2 regions of the Cupriavidus sp. Agwp_2 genome follow, and region 2 is predicted to be linked to the other one. Evidence: predicted binding sites of a transcription regulator. Region 2 holds the regulator's gene; the other holds the start of a gene.
What was found. Region 2 encodes sigma-54, which starts transcription at its own class of promoters, with help from an activator protein. Its sites were predicted from a motif close to TGGCANGNAANCTGCTTT; they were not measured.
Positions count from the first base shown of each region.

Region 1 (15,835 bases), on a different replicon from region 2:
ACCAGGCAGGTTCCGCCCGCCTTCCTCCGCTGTGGGCTGCACTCGTTCGTGCATTTGGGCTTCGTCGGTAAGCATCGAGGCCGGTCGTCCTAATCGCGCTCATTCATGTTCGGCCCTTCAGTGCCAACCGCGCACCTAATATGGCCTCTGCTGACTTCTGCACTGCCATCCCAGCGCCTCTCGACGCCGGTAGCACACCATGGCAGCAGTGCAGATCTCCCCGGGTATGACACACTCACCTTCACGCTTATGCCTGTCGGATATACGCCGCACCGTTCCGTGCAAGTACCGGGCTTTGGCTCTTTGGGCCGCCTCACCCCGATGCGTCGCCTCGTATCCGCTTCCTGTTCGTCAGGCCAGCGCTTTGCCTCGGGCTTCCTTCAGACCCCCAGTCGCCCGGGGAACCCTTGCCTCCGGCTAACACTTCCCCTTGCCGGGTGTGTAGGGGACTTGCACCCCCAAGTAAGTGCGCCCTGCCGGGCGCACCCAATAAAAAACCCGCGGCCTTCGCAGGCCGCGGGCACCAGCTTCGGGGAAGACGCCGAAGCCTGTCACGGGGAGCGCCCCCGCACCCATGACGTTTGAGATTCTAGGTGGCGAGGCGCGCCGGCGGATTGACCTTGATTAAATGCTGCGCATTGTCCCAGCCATAAAAAAAGGAGCCGCGAGCGGCTCCTTTTTTTATTGGGACTGGCTGGCGCAGATCAGGCCGCGGCGTCCTTCAGCTTCTTCAGCGGGCGCACCTTCACCTTGACGCTGGCCGGCTTGGCCGGGAACCAACGCTCTTCACCGGTGAACGGGTCCTTGCCGAAGCGCTTCTTCTTGGCGGGGACTTGCTGTGCCGTCACCTTCAGCAGGCCCGGCAGCGTGAATTCACCAGCGCCCTTCTTGTTCAGCGCGCTGACGATGGTGTTTTCCAGATGGGCCAGCACCGTCTTCACGGTCTTGGCTTCCAGTTCCGTCTGGGTTACCAGGTGAGCGACCAGGCTCGACTTGTTGAAGGTGTCCTTCAGCGGGCGCGCAACGGGCGCAGCGGCGGGAGCAGCCTTCTTGGCCGGCGCGGCCTTCTTGGCGGCAGCCTTCACGGGTGCCTTGGTTGCCGCAGCCTTCTTGGCAGCGGGCTTGGTTGCAGTCTTCGCGGTCGGTTTAGCTTTGGTCGCCATATCGATATACGTAAGTTGAACGATGGATGCCGGCTCATCGTTTTGCATCGCTCAGCAGCGCTGCGCAAAACGCCTTGTCGGCGCCCACTGAATCATAGCGGAAACAACCGTAAGTCAAGGGGTTTTCGTGCATGCGAAACGCAAAACCCCGTGAAAACCCCGGGTTTTGTCGCGGCTTTGCCTCAGTGAACACGCAAAGAGGGCCTACGTACCCCCGTTTTGGCGCTTTCACGCGCAGCGCAACACGACTGCGCGGCCCGGATTCCGTGCCTCAGTCGCGCACCGAAAGCGCAAGCAAAGGGCCTGCAAACAGCGCGCCGAGCGCGAGCAGCGGCAGCGATGCATCGGCCTGCGTCCATGCGTGCGACAGTGCCGGCAGCCCGGCCTGCATGCCGAACACGCTGGCCACGCACAGCAGCGAAAGCGGTCCGACCGCGGCGAGCGCAAGCGTGCGCAGACGCCTGCCGCGAAGAGTCGGCGAAAGGCTGGCGAGGGGCCTGAGTCGGGACATGTCCGGTTCCTTGAGTGGGATGCGGGCATTGTCGGCAGCGCTGGCTGAACCCGGCCTGAGCGTTCTGTTCAGCCCGCGTTCAGGCTTTTTGATGCAAACTTCGGGCCATGAAGCGATTCTCCGCGCCGCTGCCCCGCCCTGTCCGCCTGCTGTCTGCCGCCGCACTGGCAGCGCTGCTGGCGCTCGCGGCCATGCCTGCCGCGCATGCCGACAAGGATGCCGACCGTGCCCGCGCCGCGGTGCAGTCGGGCGAGATCCTGCCGCTGTCGCGCATCCTTGAAACCGTCTCGCGCCAGTTTGCCGGCGACGTGATCGGCGTCGAGCTGGACCGCGACGATGGCGTCTGGCAATACGAAGTCAAGCTGTTGCTGCCGGGCGGCTCGGTGGCCAAGCTGGAATACGATGCGCGCACCGCCGCGCTGATCAAGGCCAAGGGCCGCGGCCTGGAAGAGGCGCGCAAGAAACCGTGAGCGTGCCCCGCCCGCCAACCTGCCCACCGGAAGACACTGATGCGCATCCTGCTGGTTGAAGACGAAGCTGCCCTGGCCGCGCAGGTCCGCGCCAGCCTGGCCGAGGCGGGCTATGCGGTCGACATCGCCACCGACGGCATCGATGCCTGCCACCTCGGCGAGCAGGAACCCTACGACGCCGTCGTCCTGGACCTGGGACTACCCCGGCTCGACGGGCTATCCGTGCTGCGCCGCTGGCGCGCCGGGCAGGTGAACGTGCCGGTACTGATCCTGACCGCGCGCGACAGCTGGACTGAAAAGGTCGAAGGCATCGACGCGGGCGCTGACGACTACCTGGCCAAGCCGTTCCGCATGGAAGAATTGCTGGCACGCATCCGCGCGCTGATCCGGCGCGCACACGGCATGGCCGTGCCGGAGCTGCAATGCGGCCCGGTGCGGATGAACCCGCGCGCTGGCACCGTCACCGTCGACGGCGCGACCGTCGTGCTGACCTCGCATGAATTCCGCGTGCTGGACTACCTGATGCATCATCCGGGCGCGATCGTCAGCAAGACCGCGCTGACCGAACACATCTACGCCCAGGACTTCGACCGCGACAGCAATACCATCGAGGTTTTCGTCGGCCGGCTGCGCCGCAAGCTGGGCGTGGACGTGATCGAGACGGTGCGCGGCCAGGGTTACCGGCTGCGGCCGCCGCCATGCGCCGACAATGCCGGCAGTGCCGGCACCCCTTCGAACCAGGCATAAATGCCCGCCCGCCTGCGCCGTTCGCTTGCGCTGCGCCTGCTGGCGCTGGCCGCGATCTGGCTGGCCGCGGCACTTGGCGGCAGCGGCTGGTTGCTGTCGACCCTGTTCGAGCGCCACGTCAACGATACCTATGTGCGGCAGCTCGACCACCAGCTGGCCAGCCTGGCTGCAGCGCTGGACTGGAGCGCCGACGGCAAGCTGGTACTGACGCGCACTCCGGCCGATCCCCGCTACGAACTCCCTTACTCCGGCGCGTACTGGCAGGCGCGCGCGCCGGGTGCGCTGCTGCGCTCGCGCTCGCTGTGGGACACGGAGATGCCGACCGCGGTGGAGCGGCGCGTACCCGGCGCGCAGGCGCAAGTGCGTCTCGGGCCTAACCATCAGTCACTGCTGGTGGTGTCTCGGCAGCTGGTGCTGGCCTCGGCGGATACCCCGGTGGAAATCGCGGTAGCGCTGGACCGTACTGAACTGCGCGCCGCGCGCCGCAACTTCAACCGCACGCTGGCGTGGTCACTGACGGCGCTGGGGCTGGGCCTGATGCTCGCCGTGGCGGCACAGGTGAAATTCGGCCTGGCGCCGCTGGCACGGCTGCGGCGCGCGCTGGAAGCGATGCAGGCGCGCCGCGAAGCGCGCCTGGGTGGCGACTGGCCAACGGAAGTGGAACCGCTGGTCAGCGAGATCAACGCGCTGCTGGCACGCAACGCGCAGGCGCTGGAGCGCTCACGCCGCCAGGCGGCCGACCTCGCACATGCCGTCAAGACCCCGCTGGCGGTACTGGCCAATGAGTCCGCAGCGCTGCCGGGCAGCGCCGCCTCGGCCGTCGCTGCGCAGGTGGAAGCGATGCGCCGCCAGGTCGACCGCCATCTGGCACGGGCCCGCGCCGCGGGGGCGGCGGGCGCACGCGGCATGCGCATCGAGGCCGGCCCCGCCGTACGCGAGCTGGTGCGAGCGCTGTCGCGGCTGCATGCCGGGCGCGCGCTGGCGCTGGAAGTCGAAGGCAACGGGCATTTTGCCGGCGATCGCCAGGACCTGGTCGAGATGCTGGGCAACCTGCTGGACAACGCCTGCCAGTGGGCGCGCACGCGCGTGCACGCCACGCTACGCGAGGCCGGCGGCGAACTGGAAATCCTGGTCGAGGACGATGGACCGGGCATGCCGCCCGAGGCGCGCGAACTGGCCACCGCCCGCTTCGGCAGGCTGGACGAGGCGGCCGCCGGCAGCGGGCTGGGCCTGGCGATCGTCACCGAGATCGCCGCGATGTACGAGGGCAGCCTGGCGCTGGCGACCAGCCCGCTGGGCGGGCTTTCGGCGCGGCTGCGACTGCCGGCAGGCCTGCCCTGATCCGCTTGGAAACGCCTTGTCAGTGCGCGCGTGCCGCCATCGCGTCACGCGTGTCGCGCGCCAGCCCCAGCGCAAAAGCAGTCTCGGCGACCAGGAACAGCGGGCCGATCAGCAGCCCTACCAGGTCGTCGACGAACGCCGGCTTGCGGCCTTCGTAGTAATGGCCGATGAACTGGATAATCCACCCCGCCACGAACAGGCCGACGCCGATGGCCAGCCACGCAGCGGTGGGCATGGCGGCGATGTGCGCCCCGGCATAGAGGAAAAGCGCCAGGATCGACGCCATCGCCACGCCGAAGCCAAGCGACAGGCGCAGGTAGAACAGGCACGACAGGATATACAGCAGCATCGCCGGGGTCAGGTGGGCGGAGCCGTCGCCCAGAGGCATGGCCGGCCGCGCCAGCAGCGTGGTAACCGCCAGCACGATCATCGGGATGCCGATGAAATGCGTGAGGATATTGCGCGGATCACGGTGGTAGGCGGCGTAGCTGGCCAGGTGCTCGATCAGGGTTTTCACGGGGCGTCTCCATTGTGCGCAGGCGTGCGCGGAAGCTGCCGCCTGCTGCTGTCCGCGCTCAGGTCGCGATGTGGACTTATAGTAATGAGCGCGCACCCGCGGGTCTGTCTGGTTTTTGACAATCCGCCTGGCGCGCAGGCGCCGCTGTGTGTCCATCCGACACAACGGCTTTGCCAGACTTTCCGCCCCCACAGGAGACCGGCATGGGATCCGCGCCCCCGCCGCACCGCCACGCACCGCTGCCGGCCAGTCCCGCGCACGCAAGCGCGCAGCCGGACGCCGCACCGCCGGGTGACGACCCGCTCGCCGCGGTGCGCGCCGGCGCATGGTTCAGCCAGCTGCCGCCGGCGTTGCGCCAGGCACTGCTCGACGACGGCAGCCTGCGCCGGCTGGTGCCTGGCGAGACCTTGTTTGCCCGAGGCGACCGCTTCGACGGCCTGTACTGCGTGGCCAGCGGCACCGTGCAGATCCACGCCAGCGGCGAATCGGGCAAGGCGGCGCTGCTGGGCCTGCTCGAACCCGGCACCTGGTTCGGCGAGATCTGCCTGTTCGACGGGCTGCCGCGCACACACGACGCGCGCGCGGTCAGCGCTGCGGCCCTCTGGCACGTGCCGCGCGCGCCGCTGGAGCGGCGCCTGGCGCAGCATCCGGCATGGTGGCAGGCATTCGGACAACTGCTCGCGGCGAAGACGCGCCAGGCCTTCGACTATGTCGAGGAAACGCAGCTGCTGCCGCCGGCGGCACGCATTGCCCGGCGCCTGGCCGCGATCGCGCATGGCTATGGCAACCTGCCGGCGCATGCCGATGCGGTGCTGCGCGTGCGCATACCGCAGGAACAGCTGGCGCAGATGCTGGGGCTGTCGCGCCAGACCGTCAACCACGCCCTGCGCGAACTCGAGGCGCGCGGCCTGCTGCGGCTGGAATACGGCGGCATCGAGCTGCTCGACCTGGCCGCGCTGGAAGCGCTTAACTGAATCCACCACCGTGGAGCCTTGCCTGCCATGACCACACTCGATGCTGCCCAACTGGACGCCTACTGCGCGCGGCTGGGCATCGCCGCCCCGCCCTCGCCCACGCTCGAAGCACTCGACGCCGTGCTCGGCGCGCAACTGGCCAGCATTCCGTTCGAGAACATCGACCCGCTGCTGCGGCGGCCGGTCAGCATCGACCTCGACGCCGTGTTTGACAAGCTGGTCACGCGCGGGCGCGGCGGCTACTGCTTCGAGCTCAACACGCTGCTGGCAGCGGCGCTGGGCGCGCTCGGCTTCAGCGTAACGCCGCTGGCCGCGCGCGTGCGCTGGGGTGTGCCCGATGCGGTCGAGACGGTGGCGTCGCACATGCTGCTGCGCGTGGAAGTGGCGCATCGCAGCTATCTTGCCGACGTTGGCTTCGGCGGGCCCACGCCGTTCCGCGCGATGGCGCTGTCCGTGCCTGCCGACGATGACTTCCCATACCGGCTCGCCAGCGCTCCGCCGCAGGCGGCCGCCACTGCGTTCCACAGCTTCGACCTGGAAGCACGCGGCGATGCCGGCTGGATCAAGGTCTACCGCTTCGACCTGACGCCGCAGCCATGGATCGATTTCGGGCCGCGCAACTGGTATGTCTCGACCCATCCGGACAGCGTGTTCCTGCATCGGCTGATGGCCGCGCGCACCGACGGCGGCACGCGCGTGACACTGGCCGATAGCGAGTTGGCCGAGCGCGCGCCCGATGGCAGCGTACGGCGCCAGCACCTGGAAACGCCCGACGCCGTGGTGCGGGTCTTGGACGAGCGCTTCGGCATACGGCTCGACGATGCGCTGCGGCACGGGCTGATGGTGGCGCTGCCGCCGCTGCTTGCCCGCAATGCGCGCACGTGAAGGCATTGCGCGGCTTGTGCGCCACCTTCCGGTGCTGCCCATGCGGCGCCGCACCAGAAGCCTTCATGCACGCCGCGCATTGCCCGCAGAAAGAATGCTGATATGGCAGCCATCCGGCCCTTGGCGCTGTGGACTCGGCCGGCGCGGCAACACCATAATGTCCTGGCGATGCAGCGTTTGCGCCGCATCGCCAGGACAACAGCGCGGCAGACTCGCCGCCTGCATGAAGCCGGCCGCTGACGCCGGCGCAGATACAGGAGACTCCATGTCATTGTTCGATCTGACGGGCAAGGTTGCCATCGTCACCGGTTCATCGCGCGGCATCGGCCGCGCCATCGCCGAGCAGATGGCCGTCCAGGGCGCCAAGGTAGTGATTTCTTCGCGCAAGGCCGAGGCCTGCCAGGAAGTGGTTGACGCCATCAATGCACGCCATGGCGACGGCACCGCCATCGCGGTGCCGGCCAATATCTCGTCGAAAGAAGACCTGCAGCGGCTGGTCGACGAAACCAACCGCACCTTCGGCCGGATCGACGTGCTGGTCTGCAATGCCGCGTCCAACCCGTACTACGGGCCGATGGGCGGCGTCTCGGACGACCAGTTCCGCAAGGTGCTGGACAACAACGTCATTTCCAACCACTGGCTGATCCAGATGGTGGCGCCGCAGATGATCGACCGCAAGGACGGCTCGATCATCATCGTGTCGTCGATCGGCGGCCTGCGCGGCTCGCCGACCATCGGCGTGTACAACATATCCAAGGCTGCGGATTTCCAGCTGGCGCGCAATCTTGCGGTGGAATTCGGGCCGCACAACGTGCGCGTCAACTGCATCGCGCCGGGCCTGATCAAGACTGACTTTGCGCGCGCGCTGTGGGAAGACCCGGAGCGCTACAAGCAGTCCACGCAGGGCGCGCCGCTGCGCCGCATCGGCGAGCCAGTCGAGATCGCCGGCGCGGCCGTATACCTCGCTTCTGCGGCAAGCAGCTTCATGACCGGCCAGGCACTGGTGGTCGACGGCGGCGTGACGATCTGAGCCGCATCTCGGCCGTACCTGAGTTGTACCTGAGTTGTACCTGAGCTTCTGACGCAAGCGTCGCGGTGCGCCGGCCTGTCCGGCGCCGCTTTCTTTGCATTGCCCTCAACCTGCAGCGCAGTTACGGGAGGCAGTCATGTCAAGCAATCCGCAAACGGCCGGCAACTGGCCGGTCATGTCCCTGGCCGAGGCCCATGCCCGGCTGACCGCGCCCGGCTCGCCCTTCGAGACCGAGTCGCGCGTGATCCGCGGCATCCCCACCACAGTCTGGAAACACGCACCCGCCACGCTGTGCGACCTGTTCCACGCGACCAGTGCCTTCGGCGACCGCACCTTCGTGGTCTACGAGGACGAGCGCGTTTCCTACGATGCCTTCCGGCGCGCGGCCATCGCGCTGGCACACGCGCTGGTGCGCGACGGCGTGCGCAAGGGCGACCGCGTGGCGCTGGCGATGCGTAACCTGCCGGAATGGCCGGTGGCGTTCTACGGCGCCCTGCTCGCCGGCGCGATCGTGACGCCGCTGAATGCCTGGTGGACCGGCGCCGAGCTGGAATATGGCCTGGCCGATTCCGGCAGCCGCGTGGCCATCGTCGATGCCGAACGGCTCGACCGCATCCTCGAGCACCTGCCCGGCTGCCCGGCGCTGGAACGTGTCTATGTTTCGCGCACCGGCGCGGCCACGGGCGATGCCCGCGTCGCCGCACTCGAAAGCGTGATCGGCACCAGCTCAGACTGGGCCGCGCTGCCGCAGCAGTCGCCCCCGCAGATCGAGATCGATCCCGAGGACGATGCCACCATCTTCTATACCTCGGGCACCACCGGCAAACCCAAGGGCGCGCTGGGCACGCATCGCAACTCCGCGACCGTCGCGGCCGCTGGCAGCTTCAGCCCGCTGCGCAACCTGCTGCGCCGCGGCGAGCCGATTCCGGCTCCCGATCCCACGGCGCCGCAGAAAGGCATGCTGCTGGCGGTGCCGTTCTTCCATGTCACCGGCTGCATGGCGGTGCTCAACGGCGCGCTCGCCACCGGCGGCAAGATCGTGCTGATGCACCGCTGGGACGCGCTGCGCGGCATGGAGTTGATCGAGCGCGAGCGCTGCACCGCCGCCGGCGGCGTGCCCACCATCGCCTGGCAGATCCTGGAGCATCCGGAGCGCGCGCGCTTCGACCTGTCTTCGCTGGAGAACGTCAACTACGGCGGCGCGCCGGCGTCGCCGGAACTGGTGCGGCGCATCGGCGACGTGTTCCCGATGGCCGCGCCTGGCATCGGCTGGGGCATGACCGAAACCTCGTCGACCTTCACCAGCCACAGCGCCGAAGAATACGTGCTGCGCCCCGACAGCAGCGGCCCGGCGCTGCCGATCGGCGAGATGAAGGTGGTCGACGGACGCGGCCACGCACTGCCGCCGGGCGAGACCGGCGAACTGCTGGTACGCGGCGCCAACGTCGTGCGCGGCTACTGGAACAAGCCCGAAGCCACCGCGCAGACCTTTGTCGACGGCTGGCTGCGCACCGGCGACATCGCGCGGATGGACGAGGAAGGCTATGTCTATATCGTCGACCGCATGAAGGACATGCTGATCCGCGGCGGCGAGAACATCTACTGCATCGAGGTGGAAAGCACACTGTACGAACACCCGGCGGTGATGGACGCAGCGGTGGTAGGCATCGCGCACAAGACGCTGGGCGAAGAACCGGCCGCCGTGGTCAGCCTGAAGCCAGGCATGCAGGCAACCGAGGCGGGATTGCAGGACTTCGTGCGCGAGCGGCTGGCGGCGTTCAAAGTGCCGGTGCGCATCCTGCTGTACCAGGAGATGCTGCCGCGCAATGCCAATGGCAAGATACTCAAGTCGAACCTGCGCAAGCTGTTCGACCCGGCAGCCTGACCGGCCGGCGGCAAACCATCACGACAAGGAATAAAAAAAATTGACGGACCAAGCAAAGCGGGATCGAAACCTGTCCAATCCCTTGCGCCTTGGCGCCACCGTGGCGGCAGCCGCGCTGCTGGCCGGCTGCGCGGCCGGCGGCACTAACCTGTCCGCGGTGCCGGAATTCCGCCCGGGTGTGCCCGCCGGCTACCTGGCCGCCGATGCGCGCCCGGACAGCCTGAAGCTGCTGCCCGGCCCGCCGGCACAGGGCTCGCCCGCGCAGGCGCTGGATGACGATGCGGCGCGCCAGGCGGGCACGCTGCGCGGCTCGCCGCGCTGGCAGGTTGCCAGCACCGACGCCGTGCTGAACTTTCCGCAGGCAGCCAGCACCTTTTCATGCGCGTTGGGGGTGCCGGTCAGTGCCAGGGACACGCCTTACCTGAATATCCTGCTGCGCCGCAGCCTGGTCGATGCCGGCCTGTCCACCTATGGCGCCAAGGACCGCTACAAGCGCACGCGGCCATTCGTCGCCAACAAGACCGGGATGTGCACGCCAGACGAAGCCGCCAAGCTGGAGAAGGACGGATCCTACCCGTCGGGACACAGCGCCATCGGCTGGGCCTGGGCGCTGATCCTGGCCGAGGTGGAACCGGCCCGCGCGGACGCCATCCTGGCGCGCGGGCGCGCCTTCGGCCAGAGCCGGGTGGTGTGCAACGTGCACTGGCAGAGCGATGTCAACGAAGGCCGCATGATGGCCGCCGCAACGGTGGCGCGCCTGCATGCCGACCCGACCTTCCGCGCCGACCTCGAACAGGCCCGCCGCGAAGTGGCCGCCGCACGTGCCGCCGGCGCCCGCCCCGCGGGCGATTGCCAGGCAGAAGCCGCGGCACTGGCGCCCTGAGCGCGCCGGCGCTTACTTGACGGGGATCGTCGTGCCGGCCGGGACCGGCACGGCGGTCACGCTGTTCTGCGGGCTGCCGCTGACGATACGGTCCGAATACGTCAGGTAGACCAGCGTATTGCGCTTGCGGTCGACCGCGCGCACCACGTGCAGGGTCTTGAACAGCACCGACATGCGCTCGGAAAAAACGTGGTCCTGCTGCTTCAGCGGCCCCTTGAAGGCAATGGTTCCCACCTGCCGGCACGCGATCGAGGCTTCCGGCGGGTCTTCCGCCATGCCCAGCTGGCCCTTGATGCCGCCGGTGCGGGCACGCGACACGTAGCAGGTAATGCCGTCCACCTGCGGGTCGTCATAGGCTTCGATGACGACCTTGTCGGAGCCGGTCATGCGGAAATTGGTGCTGACGCTGCCGATCTCCTCGGCATGCGCGCCGCCCGTGGCCGCCGCGCAGGCGGCCAGGGCCAGGATCGTGCAGGATCGTTTCATCATGGCGGGTGGCAACGTGTCAGGTCACCGACGACTTGATGTCGCCGTGGCGCTTTTCCATTTCCTGGCGCAGCGCCCGGCGCTGCTGGGCGGCGGCAAAACGCTGGCGCTCGACTTCATCGCGCGGCTCCAGCGGCGGCACTTCGGCCGGGCTGCCGTTGTCGTCGACCGCCACCATGGTGAAGTAGCAGCTGTTGGTGTGGCGCACCAGCTTGCTGCGGATATTCTCGGTCACGACCTTGATGCCGATCTCCATCGAACTGCGGCCGGTAAAGTTGACCGACGCCAGGAAGGTCACCAGCTCGCCCACGTGGATCGGCTGGCGGAATACCACCTGGTCCACCGACAGTGTCACCACGTAGCGGCCGGCATAGCGGCTGGCGCAGGCATAGGCGACCATGTCCAGGTACTTCAGGATGGTGCCGCCGTGGACGTTGCCGGAGAAGTTGGCCATGTCCGGCGTCATCAGCACGGTCATGGAAAGCTGGTGGGACTGGTCGTTCATGATGCGTGAGGTCTGGATTGCGGGGGCGGTCGCCCGGGCCGGCTGGCGGCTCCGGGCGCCGGCAGTTTAACCCGGATCGGGCCCGCCGTTGCCAGTCGTCGCGGCACGGCACGCAAACGGCACACAAACAAAAAAGCGGCCTGCCTGGCCGCCTTCTCACGCTGTGGACGCAAACTGCTTACTTCTTCTTGTTCACCGCGTCCTTGAAACCCTGTCCGGCGGAAAACTTGACCGTCTTTGCGGCCGGGATCTTGATGGTTTCGCCGGTGCGCGGATTGCGGCCGGTGCGGGCGGCGCGCTTGCCGGCACTGAAGCTTCCAAAACCCACCAGCGTGACCGAATCACCCTTTGCCACTGCCTTCTTGATACTGTCCAACGCTGCATTGAGCGCGCGCTCAGCGGCCGCATTGCTCAGTTCTGCTTCCGTGGCGATGGCCGATACCAGTTCACCTTTATTCATGGCTGATTTCCCTTGTTGGTCGTCGTCACCGATGTGCCGGCCTGGCGCCAAAACATCGATCGGCGCAGTCTAATCTGCCCCTTGTGCGTTGAGCAATCCCCAGTGGCACCAATGCAACGAAAAAACCCGCAAATCCTTGCTTGAGGCCGGTTAGCGGGCAATTTCCCACTCTTTTTGCGCTTGCCACCGGCCGGATTCGCCGGGCTGCGGCGTTGTGTCGCAAGGAGCCAGTTTCACCGGCCGGCCTGGGCCCCGATGGGACAAATGCCCGAAATTGGGGCGTCGCACCACAACGGATCAGCCGCGGACGCCTGCGACGCGCCATTCTGGCGCATTGGCGGCACGGCTGCCACCTCTCTCGCCCAAGGTCGTCCGCGCCCGATTCCCCGCACGCGGCATTCCGGTGCGGTTTCTGCCCACTCCGGTGCAGCCGGCACCAGGATGCAGCCAGCACTGGAATGCTTTTTGCATACCCATGCGCCCATTTTGAGCATGAGGTCACTATGGACAACTGGAAGACCGGCACCGACGCCATGTTTATCCTGCTTGGCGCCATCATGGTGCTGGCCATGCACGCCGGCTTTGCTTTCCTCGAACTGGGCACGGTGCGCAAGAAAAACCAGGTCAATGCATTGGTAAAGATCCTGGTGGATTTCGCAGTTTCCACAATTGCCTATTTCTTTATCGGCTACACCATTGCCTACGGCGTGCAATTCATGTCCGGGGCGGAAACGCTGGCGCAAAAAAGCGGTTACGACCTGGTCAAGTTCTTTTTCCTGGCCACTTTTGCCGCCGCCATTCCGGCGATTATCTCGGGCGGTATTGCCGAACGTTCGCGCTTCAATCCGCAACTGGTGGCGACGTTCATACTGGTCGGTTTTGTCTATCCCTTCTTCGAAGGCATTGCGTGGAACCAGCGCTACGGCGTCCAGGACTGGATCACGCAAATTGCCGGCGCGCCATTCCATGACTTTGCCGGGTCGGTAGTCGTGCACGCGCTGGGCGGCTGGATCGCGCTGCCGGCGGTGCTGCTGCTCGGCGCGCGGCGCGGGCGCTACCAGAAGGACGGGCGCATCAGCGCGCATCCGCCTTCCAATATCCCGTTCCTGGCGCTGGGCGCATGGATCCTGGCGGTGGGCTGGTTCGGTTTCAACGTGATGAGCGCGCAGACCGTCGACAAAATCAGCGGCCTGGTCGCGATCAATTCGCTGATGGCGATGGCCGGCGGCACGCTGGCGGCCTGGGCCGCCGGGCGCAATGATCCGGGCTTTGCGTACAACGGCCCGCTGGCCGGGCTGGTGGCGGTATGCGCCGGCTCGGACCTGATGCATCCGCTGGGCGCGCTGATCACCGGCGGGATCGCGGGCGCCCTCTTCGTCTATATGTTTACGCTGGCGCAGAACGAATGGCATATCGACGATGTGCTCGGCGTCTGGCCGCTGCACGGGCTCTGCGGCGCCTGGGGTGGCATTGCCGCGGGCATTTTCGGAACTAAGGCGCTGGGCGGGCTGGGCGGCGTGTCGCTCGGCGCGCAGCTGATCGGCACGGTGCTGGGCATCGTGGTGGCACTGGTGGGCGGCACCCTGGTCTACGGCGCGCTCAAGAAGCTGGTCGGCATCCGGCTCGATGCCGAAGGCGAATTCAACGGCGCGGACCTGACGCTGCACCGCATTTCCGCCACGCCGGAGCGCGAAACCAACTGGTAAGGCGGAAGCGCCGCCCCCCGGCGCCTGGACAAGCTGGCCTGCCGGCCAGCTTGTCTTGACAATTATTTGCTTGCGCTTCCAGGCACGGCATTCCAATAATTGCCGTGCCCACGTATTGCGCCGCGTCAGCGCGCAGGGCTTGCACCCAGTTGCCGGCGGGGTCGGTTGGGATGTCGCCGCCGGCCGCCGGGCGGCACTTACCCAAACCGAGAGGACACGCCGATGGATGCCACTACTTTCGACAACCTCAAGACCCTGGTTGTCGCCTATGCCACGCAGTTCGGGGTCAAGATCCTGGCAGCGCTAGCATTCTGGGTCATCGGCCGATGGCTGATCCATTTTGTCGTACGGATGGTGCAGAACGCGCTCGGCAAGCAGAAGGTCGACCCGACGCTGCTGCGTTATGTGGGTTCGATCGTCACGGTCACGCTGAACGTGGTGCTGGTGATCGGCATCCTCGGCTACTTCGGCATCCAGACCACCACCTTCGCCGCACTGATTGCAGCCGCCGGCGTGGCCATTGGCATGGCATGGTCGGGGCTGATGTCGAATTTCGCGGCCGGCGCCTTCCTGGTGGTGCTGCGGCCGTTCAAGGTGGGCGACTTCGTCACCATCGGCGGGGTCACCGGCACGGTGCGCGAGATCGGGCTGTTCGCCACCTCGCTCGATACGCCGGACAACGTGCAGACCGTGATCGGCAACAACAAGATATTCAGCGACACGATCCAGAACTTCACCGCCAACCCGTACCGGCGCGTGGAACTGAAGGCCCAGCTGGCGGGCAGCACCGACGCGGCCGATGCGGTGGCGCTGCTCAAGTCGCGCATCGCGCAGATCCCGAACGTGCTGGCCGAACCCGCGGTCGACGTCGAGATCCTGGAGTTCACGCTGGTCGGGCCGGTGCTGGCGGTACGCCCGTATTGCCACAACGACCACTACTGGCAGGTCTACTTCGACTCCAACCGCATCATCCGCGAGTGCTTTGGCCAGGCCGGCTATGCCGCGCCAATGCCGGCCCACATGGTGGTCGTACAGCAGGCCGCCGCCCTGCAGCAGGCCGCTGCCTGAGCCCACGGCGCCTGCATGCCTCAGGCAGCCGCCCGGCCAGCGCCGGAGCGGCCGTAGTAACGCATCAGCACCGCGCCCGCGCCGCATAGCGCCATCACCACGGCCAGCGGCAGCGCGGTGCCGTCGCGCCACACGCTGACGGCGGCGCCGCCCAGCGTGCCCAGCGAAAACTGCAGCGTACCCATCAGCGCCGACGCCGTGCCGGCGCGATGCCCCTGGTGCGCCAGCGCCAGCGCGGAAGCATTGGGCGTGACGCAACCCAGCGCACCGATAAAGACGAAGAACGACGCCAGCAGCACCGGCAGCGTCGCCAGCCCGGCCAATGCGGCCATGGCCAGCACTACGCCGGCCGCACAGGGCGCCAGCAGCGCCCGTCCCAGCACGTGGTCGAGCGTGCGGCCGCGCACCAGCCTGCCGTTAAGCTGCGACATCGCGATCAGGCCCAGCGCGTTGGCGCCAAACACAAAGCCATAGTGCGACGGCGCAATGCCGTGCAACTCGATCAGCACGAACGGCGAGCCCGAGATATACGCGAACATCCCCGCCGAACCAAAGCCGGCCGACAGCGAGTAGCCGACGAATTCACGGTCGCGCAGCAGTTCGCCATAGCTCCTGGCTACGGTGCCCAGCCGCAGCGGCGCCGCCTGGCGGCGGTCCAGCGATTCCTCCATGCGCCAGTGCACCAGCAGCAGGATGGCCAGGCCGGCCGCCGCCAGCACCCAGAAGATCGTGCGCCAGCCAGCCGCCGTCAGGATTGCGCCGCCGATGATCGGCGCCAGGATCGGCGCCAGCCCCATCACCAGCATCAGCGACGAGAACGCGCGCGCCGATTCATGCGCCTCAAGCCGGTCGCGGATCACGGCGCGCGCCATCACCATGCCGGCGCAACCGCCCAGCGCCTGCAGGAAGCGCCACAGCATCAACGATTCGGCGCTGCGCGCCAGTGCACATCCGACCGCGGCAGCCACATAGAGTCCCAGCCCCACATACAGCGGCGGCTTGCGCCCGAAGCGGTCGCTGAACGGCCCGTAGAAGGCCTGCCCCAGCGCAAGGCCGACCAGGAAGGTGCCGAGGGTCAGCTGCACCTGGCCGATATCGACGCCAAGGTCGCCCGCAAGCGCCGGAAAGCTCGGCAGGTACATGTCGATCGACAGCGGCGCGATCGCCATCAGCGAGCCGCAGATCAGGAGCCAGGCAGGAAAGC
Region 1 is NZ_CP088084.1:643,525-659,359, forward strand. It holds gene ltrA (group II intron reverse transcriptase/maturase) at 1-75, opposite strand, end outside; gene LPA45_RS20690 (HU family DNA-binding protein) at 705-1,163, opposite strand; gene LPA45_RS20695 (hypothetical protein) at 1,435-1,674, opposite strand; gene LPA45_RS20700 (PepSY domain-containing protein) at 1,782-2,144, shown strand; gene LPA45_RS20705 (response regulator transcription factor) at 2,184-2,891, shown strand; gene LPA45_RS20710 (sensor histidine kinase) at 2,892-4,232, shown strand; gene LPA45_RS20715 (DUF962 domain-containing protein) at 4,252-4,749, opposite strand; gene LPA45_RS20720 (Crp/Fnr family transcriptional regulator) at 4,953-5,723, shown strand; gene LPA45_RS20725 (arylamine N-acetyltransferase) at 5,751-6,608, shown strand; gene LPA45_RS20730 (SDR family oxidoreductase) at 6,874-7,638, shown strand; gene LPA45_RS20735 (class I adenylate-forming enzyme family protein) at 7,775-9,523, shown strand; gene LPA45_RS20740 (phosphatase PAP2 family protein) at 9,564-10,406, shown strand; gene LPA45_RS20745 (CreA family protein) at 10,419-10,895, opposite strand; gene LPA45_RS20750 (acyl-CoA thioesterase) at 10,912-11,397, opposite strand; gene LPA45_RS20755 (HU family DNA-binding protein) at 11,576-11,857, opposite strand; gene LPA45_RS20760 (ammonium transporter) at 12,361-13,563, shown strand; gene LPA45_RS20765 (mechanosensitive ion channel family protein) at 13,786-14,631, shown strand; gene LPA45_RS20770 (Bcr/CflA family multidrug efflux MFS transporter) at 14,652-15,835, opposite strand, start outside.
Region 1: the regulator sigma-54 is predicted to act here: its motif matches at 12,312-12,329, upstream of LPA45_RS20760 (ammonium transporter).

Region 2 (15,835 bases):
GATCGTGCAGGGCCAGCGCTCTACCTTCTACTGCCCGCACTGCCAGCACTGAACGCCGCTGTGGTGATGCGCCGTGTGGCGCACAATGCGCGTCGCCGGCGATTGTCGATGGCTCGGCGCAACACTCAGGCCCGCACGCCACCCGCATGGGACGCGAATTCCACAAAACCGCCGTGGAAACCTGTATCGTGTGCGCAGTCATAAAAAGTTACAAAAATGGAACAGATTGGTCCGCCGGACGACCGCGGCGGGCCGGTAGTGCGGGAACACGGGCGCGCCACCGCTGGCGGCGCCCCGAAGTAAAAACCGAGTCAGCCGAACAGCCATGACAACGCTCGCCCACCAATTCGAACAATACGGCGCCTGGAGAACGGGGGTCCTCCAGTCCCTGGCCGAATTCCAGTCGTGGCTGCAACAGCACGACCTGTATGACGCGCAGGCCGACGATCGCGTGCAGCGGATCCAGAACGTGCTACGCAGCGACCGGCTCAAGGTAGCCTTCATTGCGGAGTTCTCGCGCGGCAAGAGCGAACTGATCAACGCGATCTTCTTTGCCGACTACGGGCGCCGTATCCTGCCGTCATCGGCGGGCCGCACCACGATGTGCCCGACCGAACTGCGTTACGACGAGGCCGAGCCGCCTTGCATCCGGCTGCTGCCGATCGAAACGCGGCTGCAGGACGCCTCCACCGCCGACTTCCTCGAGGCCGGCCCGTCGGCAACGCACTGGCATACGGTGTCGCTCGACCCGTCCTCGCCCGAGGGCATGCTGGAAGCCTTCCAGCACGTGGTCCAGACCGTGCGCGTGCCGCCGCAGCAAGCCGAGGCGCTGGGCCTTTACCACGAGAGCGACCCCGATGCCGCTTACGCGGTCGATGCAGAGGGCATGGTCGAGATCTCGCGCTGGCGCCATGCGGTGATCAATTTCCCGCACCCGCTGCTGCGCCAGGGGCTGGTCATCCTCGACACGCCGGGGCTGAACGCGATCGGCACCGAGCCCGAACTGACGCTGCGCCTCATCCCCGACGCGCACGTGGTGGTGTTCGTGCTGGCCGCCGACGCTGGCGTGACCAAGAGCGACCTGGAGCTGTGGCGCACCCACGTGGACGCCGGCCACCGGCGCGGCTGCCTGGCCGTGCTCAACAAGATAGACGGACTCTGGGACCCGCTGCGCCAGCCTTCCGAGATTGCCAGCGAGATCGCGCGGCAGGTCTCGAGTACGGCGCAGGTGCTGGGCATCGAGCAGGCGCGCGTCTATCCGGTGTCGGCGCAGAAGGGCCTGGTGGCCAAGGTCACGCATGACGATGCACTGCTGGCGCGCAGCGGCTTGCCGGAGTTCGAGCATGTGCTGTCCAACCAGCTGATCCCGCGGCGGCGCGACATTGTCTCCGACCAGGTGCACCGCCAGGCGCAGGACATGGCGCGCGCCGCGCAGCAGCTGCTGCAGAGCCGCCGCCGCGATATCGTCGAGCAATTGTTCGAACTGCGCGGGCTGCGCGGCAAGAACCACGCGATGGTCAAGCACATGCTGATGCGCGTGCAGGGCGAGAAGGAGGAGTTCGAGCAGAGCATCAGCAAGTTCCAGGCGCTGCGGCTGGTGTTCGGCCGCCACAGCGCCGACATCATCAAGAGCCTGCAGCTGCGCGACGTGCGCAGGACCATGCGTACCGCGCGCGAGCAGATGAAGGAGCGCTTCTTCTCGCGCGGCCTGCGCGAGGACATGGATGCGCTGTTCGCCCAGCTCACCGCGCTGGTGACCGATGCGGATAACAAGATCGGCCAGCTGCACCAGCTGATCGAAAGCATGTACCGGCGCTTCAATGCCGAGCATGGCTTCACGCTGCCCGCGCCGATGCAGTTCACCGCCGAGCGCTACGTCGCCGAGCTGCAGGAAACTCTGCGGCTGGTGCATGCGCACTTCGGCACGGTCAGCATGCTGACGCGTTCGCGGCCGCAGCTGGTGGAGAACGCGTTCAGCACCATGGCCAGCCGCGTGCTGGAGAATTTCCGCGACCTGAACCGCGATATCGAGGTCTGGCTCAAGTCGGTGATGACGCCGCTGGAAGCGCAGGTGCGCGAGCACCAGAAGCAGCTGCGCCGGCGCGTCGATTCGATCGAGCGCATCCATGAGGCGACCGATACGCTGGAAAGCCGTATCGCGCAGCTTGAGGAAGTGCTGAACGGGCTGGATGAGCGCAGCGGCAAGATCGAAGGGTTTGCGCTGCGGTTGCTGCGGCCGGCGGCCGGGGCGGAGGAAGCGAGCCTGGCGGTGGCGTGACGGGAAGCGGTTGACGGGATTCGGCTGACGGGATTCGGCTGACGGGATTCGGCTTTCCTGGCCGGTATATCATGTAGCGCCGCGCATAGCGGCGCATTTTTTTTGCTGACAACGTTCGCATCCCCCAGAAATGATGCAACGTCGGTCGTCAACACCAGCCCACACCACAAGCCGTACCCCATGCCCCGCAAGTCCACCCCCCGCGCCACCGCCGCCATTCCCGACGACATCCACGTGCCCCCCGATTTCGGCGCACGGATCGTCAACTGGCAACGCGTCCACGGCCGGCACGACCTGCCGTGGCAGAACACGCGCGACGCCTACCGCATCTGGCTGTCGGAAATCATGCTGCAGCAGACCCAGGTCAGCGCGGTGATCGAATATTTCCAGCGCTTTGTCGCCGCATTGCCGACGGTGCAGGCACTTGCCGCCGCGCCCGCAGACCAGGTGATGGCGCTGTGGGCCGGCCTCGGCTACTATTCGCGCGCGCGCAACCTGCACCGCTGCGCGATGCAGTTGGTCAGCGAGCACGGCGGCGTTTTCCCAACCGATCCCGCGGTGCTGGCCACGCTCCCCGGTATCGGCCGCTCGACCGCGGCGGCGATCGCCGCATTCAGCGCCGGCGTGCGCTCGCCGATCCTCGACGGCAACGTCAAGCGCGTGTTTGCGCGCTGCTTCGGCATCCATGGCCATCCGGGCGAGCGCGCGGTGGAGACGCGCATGTGGCAGCTGGCCGAGATTGCACTGCCCGCAGCGGGCCCGCGCCAGGCCGACGACATGGTCGCCTATACGCAAGGGCTGATGGACCTGGGCGCGACGGTCTGCTCGCGCGGCAAGCCGGCGTGCCTGGCCGATGCCGGCGCCTGCCCGCTGTCCGCCGACTGCGCGGCGCGCCGCGAAGGGCTGACCGGCGTGCTGCCCACGCCAAAGCCGCGCGCCGCGATTCCCGAGCGCAGCACGGTGATGCTGATGCTGCGGCGCGAGCGTGAAGTGCTGTTGCGGCTGCGCCCCGATAGCGGCATCTGGGGCGGCCTGTGGAGCCTGCCTGAAATGCCGGTCGACACCGTGCCTTTCGATGCGGAAGCCGCCGAAATGGCCGCGCTCGACTACGCCCGCGCCTACGGCAAGCCCGTGCGCGCCGCGATGGCGGGTGAGCTGACCCATGTCTTCACGCACTTCCGCCTGTTGATCCGCGCGATTCGCGTCGATGTGGGCGCAGGTGATTTGATGGTGCAGGACAGCGTCACGGAAGCCGGGCAACGCTGGCTCTCGCTCGACGATCTCGACGCGCTGGGAACGCCCGCGCCGGTGCGCAGGCTGCTGGAGGACCAGGCCCGCGGCGGCCTGTTCTGAAGGGGACCGCGGCGCGGGTCAGACGATGTGGTTCTGCCGCATGTAGCGGTGCACGATCTCGATGCGCATGCCCGCATCGGGCAGCGCCATCAGCATCTGCTTGGCCTTCAGCGGCACCGGCAGCAATTCGCACAACCGGTTGGCGACCCAGCTGGGATCGTCCCACAGGTAAGGCTCGTCGAACGGCATCCGGTCGGGTTGCTCGGCATGCAGCCGCGTCACGATGCGGCGCAGCGCATCCAGGCATTCGCCCAGCAGTTCGAGCTTGCAGTCGATGATATCGGCGGGCAGCACCTCCGCACGCGCCACCAGCAGGCCGTCGTCGCGGGTCTCGTGGCTGATGATGTGGAAGCGCTCGCGCCCGCGCGCGCGGATCAGCAGCACGCCGAGCTGCTCCATGTTGCAGTCGACGATCTCGGCCAGGCAGCCCACCATCTCCGGCACGGTTGCCTTGCCGGGCTGCGCCACTTCGTCGCCGCTCTCGATCAGGCAGGCGCCGAACGGGGTGCTGTCGCGCAGGCAGTTGCGCACCATGTCGACATAGCGCGCCTCGAATACGCGCAACGGCAGCCGGCCACCGGGAAAGAGCACGGTGTGCAGCGGGAACAGCGGGAGGTTGTCTAGCGTCTGCGGCTCGGGGTCGGACCCGGCGGACGAGGTGGGGCGGTAAAGGTCAGTGGAAGACATGCGGTGCCAGCGTGCATAAGGGGATGCAAGGGGATGCCAGAATGCAGCAACGGCGCGCCGCCGGACCGTACGCCGCGCCGCCGATGCCCGCAGGCCCGCACGCTTGGCGTCAGCCCGCCGGCGCGAGCTCTCGGTGTCTCACCAGCACATTACCATGCGCGCGGAAATAGTTGGCGAGCCTTTCCGCAATATAGACCGAGCGATGTTGGCCGCCGGTACACCCGATGGCGACGGTCAGGTAGCTGCGGTTGTCGGCAATGAAACTCGGCAGCCACTTTTCCACATAGGCGCGGATATCCTCGGCCATTGCCAGCACCATCGGCTGCGCCTGCAAAAAATCTATCACCGGCGTGTCACGCCCGGTCAGCGGGCGCAGCGCCAGGTCGTAGTAGGGATTGGGCAGCGAACGCACGTCGAACACCATGTCGGCATCGCTGGGCACGCCGTGCTTGAAGCCGAAGGACTCGAACAGCAGCGTCAGGCGCTCGCTGTCGTCGCGGATCAGTTCCTTGATCCAGCTGCGCAGCGTATTGGTGCGCACATTGCTCGTATCGATGCGGTGCGCGGCCTCGGCCAGCGGACTCAGCAGTTCGCGCTCCATCTCGATCGCTTCCATCAGCGCCGTGTCGCTGAGCGCCGGTTCACCACCAGGGCCCTCCTGGTCGGCGGTACGGATCGACAGCGGATGGCGCCGCCGCGTCTCGGAATAACGCTGCACCAGTGCATCGGTGCTCGCTGTCAGGAACACCACCTCGACCTGGTGCTCGCCGGCGAGCGCGCGCACGGTGTCGGGCAACTGGTCGAGCGACTCGCGGCTGCGGATGTCGGTGGCGACGCCCAGGTGCGTGTAGCCCTGGCTGGAAAGGTAGCGTGTCAGTTCCGGGATGAACTGCGCCGGCAGGTTGTCCACGCAGTAATAGCCTGCATCTTCGAGGACGTTCAGTGCGACGGACTTGCCGGAACCGGAAATGCCGGTGATGAGAATGATGCGCATAGCAACTGAAGCATAGCATCAGGTGATGGCCGCGTCATGACAGCAGGATGACGGCGGACCCGCAAACAACAATGGCGAACCTCGCGGTTCGCCATGCCGTGGTTCCTTCCGGGGTCGTACCTCAGGCCGCCTTCGACAGGCACTCCTTCATGTACGCCTTGTATTCGTCGCCCTTCTTACCCTTGCCTTCCTTGCTGCAGGCTGACATCTTTTCCTGCTGGGTCTTGGGCGTGGCGTCCGATTTGGCCGACAGGCACTCCTTCATGAACGCCTTGCGATCGTCCCCCTTCTTGTCGCCGGCCTGCGCATTGCAGGTCTTCATCTTTTCCTGCTGCGCGGTGGGCGCCTTGGCGGCGTCCTTGGCCGGGGCGGCCGGTGCCGACGCCGACTGGGCGAAGGCCACGGATGCCAGCAGCGGGGTGACCAGCGCGCACATCGCGATCAGTTTCTTCATGCTTGCTCTCCTTGGTGTGGAAAACATCGTGGCCGCACGGTGTCAGGGGCTGGCGGCGGCCTTGTAATGGGCTCGATGCCCATTACAGCACAAAACGGAAGACGTCCCTAGCGCGTTGACGGCGGTGGTCGCCGCCGTTGTAAGCAATTGAAAACGGAGCGCTGATGGCCCCGGCGCTCAGAGCAGGCGGCCCTGGCCGCGCGAGACCGCATCGGCCTGCATCGCGGCGCGCTGGCGGTCCATGAAATCGCGCAGCGTGTCGATGCCACGCAGGCGCAGGATGGTGTTGCGCACCGCGGCCTCGACCAGCACGGCGAGGTTTCGCCCGGCCGCCACCTGGATCTTGACCATGTGGATCGGCAGGCCCAGCACGTCGAGGTATTGCGAATCGAGCGGCAGGCGCTCGAACTCGCCGTCGTTGCGGCGCACCAGCTGCACCACCAGCTTGATCTTCATCTTCCGGCGCACCGCGGTCTCGCCGAAGATGGTCTTGATGTCGAGCAGGCCCAGGCCGCGCACTTCTAGCAGGTTCTGCAGCAGCGGCGGGCACCGGCCCTCGATGAAGTCCGGCCCCAGGCGTACGAAGTCAACCGCGTCGTCGGCCACCAGGCCGTGTCCGCGCGATATCAGTTCCAGGCCCAGTTCGCTCTTGCCCAGGCCCGATTCGCCCATGATCAGCACGCCCATGCCGAGGATGTCGAGAAACACCCCGTGCATGGTCACGCGCGGCGCGGAGATGCGCGACAGGTACAGGCGCAGGTGGTCAATCACCGCGGCCGACGACACCGGCGTGGTGAAGAGCGGCGTCGACGAGCGCGTGCAGCGCAGTTCCAGGTCCGGCGGCGGCTCCATGCCATCGGCCACCACCAGGAAAGGCGGCTCCAGCAGGATCAGCTCGCCCATCTGGCGCTTGCGGATATCGTCGTCCAGCCGCTGGTAGTAGGTGATTTCGGGCTTGCCGAGCACCTGGATGCGGTTGGGGTGGATCAGGTTCAGGTGGCCAACCAGGTCCGCGGCAGAGGTGGCTTCGCGGGCGAATTCCACGTCGAAGGCGCGGTCCGCACCTTCCAGGCCGGCCACCCACGAGAGTTTGAGGTCGGCTGCGTTGTCGTCGAAGATGGACTGGGAAGTGACGCCGGTGAGTTCCATGCGGGTATGACGTGTGGGGCGGTGTGCCAGGCGCTGCGCCTGTCCGGTCTGTGCCGGCCCGTTCGGGACAGATCAGGGGATCAGGGGTGCCATTCGGTCAGCAGCTGGTGCACAGCTTCGGAAGTTGGCAAGGTCGCCAGCCCTTCGCGCATGTCGCGGTCTGACAGCAGCTGCGCGATCTCGGACAGGATTTCCAGGTGTTGCTGCGTGGCCTGTTCCGGCACCAGCAGGAAAATCAGCAGCGACACCGGCTTGCCGTCAGGCGATTCAAACGGGATCGGCTCGGCCAAGCGCATGAAGGCGGCCAGCGGCTGCTTCAGGCCCTTGATGCGGCCGTGCGGAATCGCCACGCCGGCGCCGAGCCCGGTGGAGCCCAGCGACTCGCGCGCAAACAGGTTGTCCGTCACGATGGCGCGCGCCACGCCATGGTTGTTCTCGAAGAGGAGCCCGGCCTGCTCGAACACACGCTTCTTGCTGGTGACGCTGACGTCGAGGGTGATGTTGCCGGGTGGCAGCAATTTGGCCAAACGATTCATGGGCGATGCGCAGGATTTCAGTTAGCGGGCGGATCCGCCGTTCCGCCGGGCAGTGGATGGCTCAGAGGCAGCGGATCACCGGCAGCGCCGAGGCGTCCGGCCATTATAGAGCAGCGGCCTCCCTGTGATTGTGCACCGCAGCGCTGCGCCCGTGTGGGTCCGCACCGTAACCGGGCGCGGGGCAGAATGCGGCGCTGCATGTATGGCGCAGCATACACCTTGCTGCGGCCGTTGCGAACACTCCGCCTCAAACGGGTGACAGGCGTTTGCGCACGCGCCACAGCGCTGCAGGCGCAAAAAAGCCGCGCAAATGCGCGGCTTGCCTGTTTTGTCTTGATTCAGCAGCCCTCTGTGGGGCCACCGGGCACGGTCATTGCTGCATCTGCGCTGCGGCCATCTGGTACTTGACCGCTTCGCGGTCGTGGCCCTGCACGCGGTCCTTGTAGCGGAGTACCTGACGGTCTAGCTTGTCGACGAGTGCGTCGATCGCTGCATACAGGTCTTCATGATGCGCTTCAACGAAGATGTCCTTGCCCCTGAGATGTAGATTGATTTCCGCGTATTGCCGACGGTCCTTTTCCTTGTGGTTGTCGACAGAGAGCAGCACGCTAACGCCAATGACCTGATCGAAATGCCTGACGATTCGCTCCAGCTTCGTTTCCACGTACTCACGCAACGGCGGCGTGATGTCCAGGTGGTGTCCACTGATCTTGAAGTTCATAGCGCTTCTCCTTCTGAAAGAGCCTCACCAGGCAGGCGGTGGGCTCGGCTACAAAGACTTGCGGAGATTCACTGCGGGGATCTTCAGGGCTTCGCGATATTTGGCAACGGTGCGGCGTGCGACAACGAAGCCTTGCTCACCCAGCAGTTCGGCGATGCGACTGTCGGAAAGGGGATTCCTCGGGTCTTCGGCTCCTATCAGTTGCTTGATCAAGGCGCGGATGGCCGTTGATGAAGCCGCGCCACCGGTTTCGGTGGACACGTGGCTCCCGAAGAAGTACTTCAGTTCGAAAGTACCCATCGGCGTTGCCATGTATTTATTGGTCGTCACCCGGGAGATGGTTGACTCGTGTAATCCCAGTGTATCGGCAATCTCCCGCAAAACCAAGGGGCGCATGGCGATTTCGCCGTGCGTGAAAAAGTTCTTTTGACGCTCGACAATGGCCTGCGAGACACGCAGGATCGTGTCGAACCTTTGCTGGATATTCTTGATCAGCCAGCGTGCCTCCTGCAGCTTCTGCTGCAGGCCAGCGGTACCTGACTCTCCCTTCGCGCCGCGCAGGATCTGCGCGTACATGTCGTTGATGCGCAGCCTCGGCATCACATCCGGATTGAGTTGCGCGATCCAGCCGCCGCCGCTCTTGCGCACGAACACATCGGGCACGACGAAGTCGGCTTCGGGGCGGCTATACGCGTGGCCGGGGTAAGGTGCCAGCGAGCGGATCAATTCGTGCGCGGCCTTGAGTGCTGGCTCGTCTACCTGCAGCGCTTTCTTCAGTCGCGTGTAGTCGCGCACTGCCAGCAGTTCCAGGTGGTTATGCACGATGTTCAGCGCCAGCTCGCGCTGCGGGTGCTTCAGCCGGCGCAACTGCAGGCCGAGGCACTCGGCGGCATTGCGCGCGCCCACGCCAGGCGGGTCGAAGCTCTGCAGCAGCGTCAGCATGGCCTGCACTTCGTCGATCTCGAACTCGAGTTCTTCGGGCAGTTCTGCGCAGATTTCTTCGAGTGAGGCGCTGAGGTAGCCGTCGTCGTCGAGTGATTCGATCAGGAAGATGGCAAGGCCCTTGTCGCGCACCGAAATCTTCAGCGGCGTCAGCTGTTCCATCAGGTATTCGCGCAGCGTGGGCTCGGCCTCGCGCAGCTGCATCGGCGTCTTCTCGTCTTCGTCGCCTTGCGGGCGGCGCGCGAAGTCGTCCAGGCTCCAGTCGCCGCCATAGTCATCGCCGCTGTTGCTGTCGCCGTAGCTGTCGTCGTCGCCCGCGCCATCGGCGCGCGCCTCGCCGTTGCCTTGCGGTTCGGCTGGTGCCGGGGCCGGCGCGCTCTGCAAGTTGACCGAACCATCGGCAGCCACGCGCAGCGGGCTTTCGATCCAGTCGTTCTCGCGTTCGAGCAGCGGGTTTTCCGTGAGCGCCTGTTCGACTTCCTGCTGCAGTTCCAGCGTCGACAGCTGCAACAGCCTGATCGACTGCTGCAGTTGCGGCGTCAGTGCCAGGTGCTGGGAGAGGCGGAGCTGTAGCGACGGTTTCATGCGACCTATTTTATGCGCATCTTTCCGTTGTTGGAACGGAAATTGCTATCGATGTCGCGGCTTGATCGACGCCGGCAGTGGGCTGGCCCATATGCAGATCATGGGGCCGAAAGCAGGGAGAATCAATGGCCTGCCGCAGCGGGCAGGCCAGTACATCACATGCGGAAGTTCTCGCCCAGGTAGACGCGCCGCACCGATTCGTTGGCGATGATCTCCTCGGGCTGGCCCGCGGCCAGCACCGTGCCTTCGCTGATGATGTAGGCGTGGTCGCAGATGCCGAGGGTCTCGCGCACGTTGTGGTCGGTGATCAGCACGCCGATATTGCGCGCCTTCAGGAAGCTCACGATGCGCTGGATTTCGCCCACTGCGATCGGATCCACGCCGGCGAACGGTTCGTCCAGCAGGATGAAGCGCGGCGACGATGCCAGCGCGCGCGCGATTTCCACGCGGCGGCGTTCGCCGCCGGACAGCGACAGCGCCGGGTTGTTGCGCAGGTGCGCGATCTGCAGGTCGTCGAGCAGCGCGTCGAGCCTGCGTTCGATCTCGGCCTTGGCCAGCGGCTTGCCGTTCTCCACCTGCAGTTCCAGCACCGCGCGGATGTTCTCCTCGACGTTGAGCTTGCGGAAGACCGACGCTTCCTGCGGCAGGTAGGACAGGCCCATGCGCGCGCGCTCGTGGATCGGCAGGCCGCTGATATGGTCGCCGTCGAGCACGATATCGCCCTCGTCCAGGTTCACCAGCCCCACGATCATGTAGAACGAGGTGGTCTTGCCCGCGCCGTTGGGGCCGAGCAGGCCGACCACTTCGCCACTCTTCACGTCCAGCGAGACATCCTTGACCACGGTGCGCGAGCCGTAGCGCTTTTTCAGGTGGCGCACGACCAGCGTGCTGCCGCCTTCGAGGACGGCCGTGGCTTGGACGGAAGGCTTTTCGGCGATGGTGGCGGTATCGGTCATTGGCACAGTCTGGCGTTCAGCGTTTCAGGCGAGGAAGCGGTCCCGGCCCGGCGTCAGGGTTTGTTGGCGGGCGCGGGCGCCGGCTTCAGGTCCAGCGGCGAGCCGCTGCCCGAACCCTGCGCATTCGGGTCCTGCCGCGGCGACAGCACCGCGCGCACGCGGCCCGACGGATTGGCGGCCGAGGTATTGTCGCCGCCGCCGGCAGCCGTGTAGAACTCCTTGCGGCTGTCGTAGGTCAGCACCGCGCCGCGGATTTCGTCGAGCATCTTGGCGCCCTGCAGGCGAGCCATGCGCGCGTGGCCGATCAGCTTGGACAGTTCCTGCTTGCCGTCGTATTCGATGCGGTCGCCCCAGCCGTCGATGTATTCGTCGACGCCTTCGCGCTTCTGCCGGATGTAGGCCTGCTTGCCGGCCTTGGCGGTGGCCACCGCGAACTGGTAGCCCTCGGGATCGGTGCGCAGCTCGGCCGCATCTGACTTCAGGACCATCGTGCCCTTGGTCAGCACCACGTTGCCGGTCAGCGTATAGATCTGCTTGACGTCGTCGTAGCTGGCGTTGTCGGCCTCCAGCACCATCGGCTTGTCGCGGTCCGCGCGCTCTGCCAGCGCGGGCTGGGCCAGCAGCAGGCCGAGGGCCGTGGCCGTGGCGAGCAGGGCCTGGGCGGCGTGTCGACGGGACGAAGTCGTCAGGGAAGCGGTCATGTTGGCAGCAGTGGCTAGAGGGCGTGTTGGTGCGGGTGGTGCGGGTGGTGCGGGTGGTGCGGGTGGTGCTGGTCGTGCGGGCAGGCAGGGCGCGCAGCGGCATTGCCGGCGGCCGGCCGCGTGGCCGCGCGGACCGGGTCAGGGCCCCGGCGTACGGCCCGGGGACGGCCCGGTGACGATGGTGCCGCGTACATTGCCGAGCAATTGTACTTCGCGGGTGACGTTGTTGAAGATCAGCCCGTTCGCGGTCATCACCGAAGGGCCGCGCGTCAGCTTCACCGGCTTGTCGGTCTTGACGATGTCGTCGTTGACCAGCAGCTGGAAATAGCTCGACGCGGCGGTCAGCTGCGGATCCTTGGACGGATCGACACCCTGCTGGCGCAGGATATGACCGTTGCCATACAGGTCGATCACCGAGCCTTCGGCGTTCATGTGCCCGATGTCGGCCCGCGCCGTCACTGGTGGGCGGTCGGGTTCATAGGCGCGCAGCGCGGGACGCGTGACCTCGTAGGTCTGGTCGTCCTCGAAGTGGACCATGCGGTCGCCGGTGAAGCGGATCTTGGTGCTGCCATCCTGTGCCAGTTCCGTGGCCGAGAAACGGTCCATGAAATAGTCCGGCTCGTGCTTCTTGGTGGCCTGCGTATCCTGGCTTTCCTTGGGCGAGTTGATCTGCACCAGCCAGAAAGTGCTGCCAGCGACGATGGCCATCAGCAGCAGCGGCAGCAGCCGCATGACGATGCCGCTGAGGGAGGCGATGAGTGCCTGCATGGTGTGCTTGTCCGCGCCCCGTTCAGATGACCTTGGCGCGGGTCAGGTCGTGGATATGCAGCGCGCCGACCAGGCGCCCGTCGTCGTCGACCACCAGCAGCTGGTTGATGCGGTTGGCTTCCATGACCTGCACTGCCTCGACCGCAAGCTGGTTCTGGTTGACCACATGCGGGTTGTGGTGCATGACGTCGCCGATGGGAACGGTCTTCCAGTCGCGCGGGGTTTCCAGCAGGCGGCGCAGGTCGCCGTCGGTGAAGACGCCGATGGCATGGCCGTCGGGATCGACCACCGCGGTCATGGCCATGCCCTTGCGCGTGATTTCCATCAGCGCCTGGGCCAGCGGGGTGTTTTCCCGGACTTCGGGCACCGCATTGCCGCTGCGCATGACGTCGCGCACATGGGTCAGCAGCTTGCGCCCAAGCGCGCCGCCCGGGTGCGAGCGGGCAAAGTCTTCCTCGCCGAAGCCGCGCGCGTCCAGCACCGCCACCGCCAGCGCATCGCCCAGCGCCAGCGCGGCGGTGGTGCTTGCCGTCGGCGCCAGGTTCAGCGGGCAGGCTTCTTTTTCCACGCCCGCGTCGAGGTGCGCATCAGCCAGCTTGGCGAGGTTCGATTCAGGATTGCCGGTGACCGAGATCAGCCGCGCGCCGATGCGCTTGACGATCGGGATGATCGACAGCAGCTCGCCGGTCTCGCCGGAATTGGAAAACGCGACCAGCACGTCGTCGCGCGTGACCATGCCCAGGTCGCCGTGGCTGGCCTCGGCCGGATGCACGAAGAACGCCGGGGTGCCGGTGGAGGCCAGCGTGGCCGCCACCTTGCGCCCGATATGGCCGGACTTGCCGATGCCGGAGACCACCACGCGCCCATTGCATTGCAGAATCATCTGCACGGCGTGGGCAAAGTCGTCGGTCAGGCGGCCGGAAAGTGCGGAAACCGCATCGGCTTCGGTCTGGAGGGTATCGCGGGCAAGGCGGAGTGCTCGATCCGCATCGAAATTGGCTATCATGGCGTCGAAGTATACCAACGAATGCGACGTCGCCCGGGGCTGGCTCCATGTCCCCCTGGTGCCCGCCGCATCGCCGCGCTTGCCAAGTTTCCCCGGCAGGGTGCCCGTGCCGGGTCGGACGCGCGCCTGGCCGGTCACCCGACCATCTTGATGCACTCACCGCTGGAACTGACCCTGGTGCTGCTGGCCGCTGCCGTCTTCGGCGTGGTCGCTTTCCGCATGCTGCAGCTGCCGCCGATGCTTGGCTACCTCGCCGTGGGCATCCTGATCGGCCCGCATGCGCTGGGGCTGGCCAGCGACACCGCGCAGACCAAGTACCTGGCCGAGTTCGGCGTGGTGTTCCTGATGTTCTCGATCGGGCTGGAGTTCAGCCTGACCAAGCTACGCTCGATGAAGCGCCTGGTGTTCGGGCTGGGCGGCTCGCAGGTGGTGCTGTCGATGCTGGCGGTGGTGCCGGCCAGCTGGGCCTTCAACTGGCTGTTCCCGCTGTCGTGGCAGGCCTCGGTGGCGCTGGGCGGGGCGCTGGCGATGTCGTCCACGGCGATCGTCTCCAAGATGCTGTCCGAGCGCATGGAGCTGGAAAGCGAGCACGGGCGCAATATCATCAGCATCCTGCTGTTCCAGGACCTGGCGGTGGTGCCGCTGCTGATCGTGATCCCGGCGCTGTCGCGCGATCCCGGCGACCTGGTGGTGGCGCTGGGGATGGCCACGGTCAAGATCGTGGTGGCGCTGGGCGCGATCTTCTTCCTCGGCCAGCGCCTGATGAGCCGCTGGTTCCACATCGTCGCGGCGCGCCGCTCGCAGGAACTGTTCATGCTGAACCTGCTGCTGGTGACGCTGGGCATGGCGGCGCTGACCGAGCGGCTGGGCCTGTCGATGGCGCTGGGCGCGTTCATGGCCGGCATGCTGATCTCCGAGACGCCGTACCGCCACCAGGTGGAAGAAGACATCAAGCCGTTCCGCGACGTGCTGCTGGGGCTGTTCTTCGTCACCATCGGCATGCTGCTCAATATCCGAGTAGTGCTGGACCACCTGTGGCTGGTGCTGGCCCTGCTGGTGGTGCCGATCGTGTTCAAGCTGGTGCTGATCGCGGTGCTGGCGCGGCTGTTCGGTTCGCGCCAGGGCGTGGCGATCCGTACCGGCCTGGGGCTGGCGCAGGCCGGCGAATTCGGCTTCGTGCTGCTGAACCAGATCGACGGCCTGAACCTGGTCGACCCGGTGCTGATCCAGGTGATCCTGGCCTCGATGCTGCTGTCGATGCTGGCCGCGCCGTTCCTGATCCAGTACAGCGACGCCATCGTGCTGCGCTTTGCCGCCAACGAATGGCTGATGCAGTCGCTGAACATGACCCGCATCGCCGCGCAGAGCCTGCAGACGGAAAAGCACGCCATCATCTGCGGCTTCGGCCGCAGCGGGCAGAACCTGGCACACATGATGGAGCGCGAGGGCATCACCTATGTCGCGCTCGACCTGGACCCCGACCGCGTGCGCGAAGCCGCCGCCGCCGGCGACACCGTGGTCTACGGCGATGCCGGCCGGCGCGAGGCGCTGATCGCCGCTGGTCTCCACCGCGCCGCGGCGCTGATCATCACCTACGCCAACACGCCGTCGGCGCTCAAGGTGCTGCACCACGTGCAGGAGCTGGCGCCGGCGCTGCCGGTGATCGTGCGCACCGTCGACGATTCGGAACTGGATATCCTGCAGAAGGCGGGCGCCACCGAGGTGGTGCCCGAGATCATCGAGGGCAGCCTGATGCTGGCCTCGCACGCGCTGGTGCTGCTGGGCGTGCCGATGCGGCATGTGCTGCGCGGCGTGCAGGAGGCGCGCGACGCGCGCTACAGCCTGCTGCGCGGCTACTTCCACGGCCGCGACGACGATGAAGACATGGTCGAGCGCGATTCGGTGCGGCTGCATTCCGTGTCGCTGGGGCCGCAGTCCACCGCGGTCGGGCGGCGCCTGGGCATGCTCGGGCTGGAGCGGATCGGCGTGGAAGTTACCGCGGTGCGCCGGCGCGGCATCCGCGCCTTCGATCCGGAGCCCGAGACCGTGCTGGAACCGGGCGATATCGTCGTGCTGCGCGGCCAGCCGGAAGCGCTGGAAGCCGCCGAGACACGGATCCTGAACGGCTAGCCGCCGTGCGGGGCGCCTGTCAGTGGGAGAGCGCTTGCCGTGGGCGTGCTTCCGCCCATGACTCCGGCAGGTCGTTCAGCACCGCGCGCGCGTCCAGCGAGCGGATCGGCACCGACTGGTCCGCCGGAATCCGGCCCTCGCCCTGCAGCTTCAGGTAGCGCAGGCAGCACACCCGCAGGAACGAAGAGAAGTTGCCCGCTACCGCTTCGCTGCCGCGGTGGGCGGTCAGCTCGTCATGCAGGCGCGTGATCAGCTGGTTGACGGTCATGCCGTCGCGACTGGCCAGTTCTTCCAGCACCTCCCAGAACAGGCTTTCCAGGCGGATGCTGGTGGCCACCCCGTGCAGCCGCAGCGACCGTGCCTGGGTCTGGTACGAGGCCGGGTTGGCGCGGATAAAGATTTCACACATCGAAGCTCTCCGTGCTGCGCCGCGAGCGGCGTGCGGGTGCATGCCACGCCGCTCTGAAATGGCGCGGCGCCGCGTGGCGGAAGGCTCTAATGTACGATCCGCGTGCCCAGCACCGCAAGGAACTGTGCCAGCCATGCCGGGTGCGCGGGCCAGGCCGGCGCGGTGA
Region 2 is NZ_CP088083.1:353,630-369,464, forward strand. It holds gene mutM (bifunctional DNA-formamidopyrimidine glycosylase/DNA-(apurinic or apyrimidinic site) lyase) at 1-52, shown strand, start outside; gene LPA45_RS01690 (dynamin family protein) at 326-2,278, shown strand; gene mutY (A/G-specific adenine glycosylase) at 2,459-3,631, shown strand; gene LPA45_RS01700 (LON peptidase substrate-binding domain-containing protein) at 3,650-4,318, opposite strand; gene rapZ (RNase adapter RapZ) at 4,428-5,312, opposite strand; gene LPA45_RS01710 (PsiF family protein) at 5,434-5,766, opposite strand; gene hprK (HPr(Ser) kinase/phosphatase) at 5,944-6,915, opposite strand; gene ptsN (PTS IIA-like nitrogen regulatory protein PtsN) at 6,996-7,451, opposite strand; gene hpf (ribosome hibernation-promoting factor, HPF/YfiA family) at 7,822-8,172, opposite strand; gene LPA45_RS01730 (RNA polymerase factor sigma-54) at 8,221-9,699, opposite strand; gene lptB (LPS export ABC transporter ATP-binding protein) at 9,855-10,655, opposite strand; gene lptA (lipopolysaccharide transport periplasmic protein LptA) at 10,709-11,356, opposite strand; gene lptC (LPS export ABC transporter periplasmic protein LptC) at 11,495-12,124, opposite strand; gene LPA45_RS01750 (SIS domain-containing protein) at 12,147-13,130, opposite strand; gene LPA45_RS01755 (monovalent cation:proton antiporter family protein) at 13,281-15,260, shown strand; gene LPA45_RS01760 (ribbon-helix-helix domain-containing protein) at 15,280-15,669, opposite strand; gene LPA45_RS01765 (DJ-1/PfpI family protein) at 15,756-15,835, opposite strand, start outside.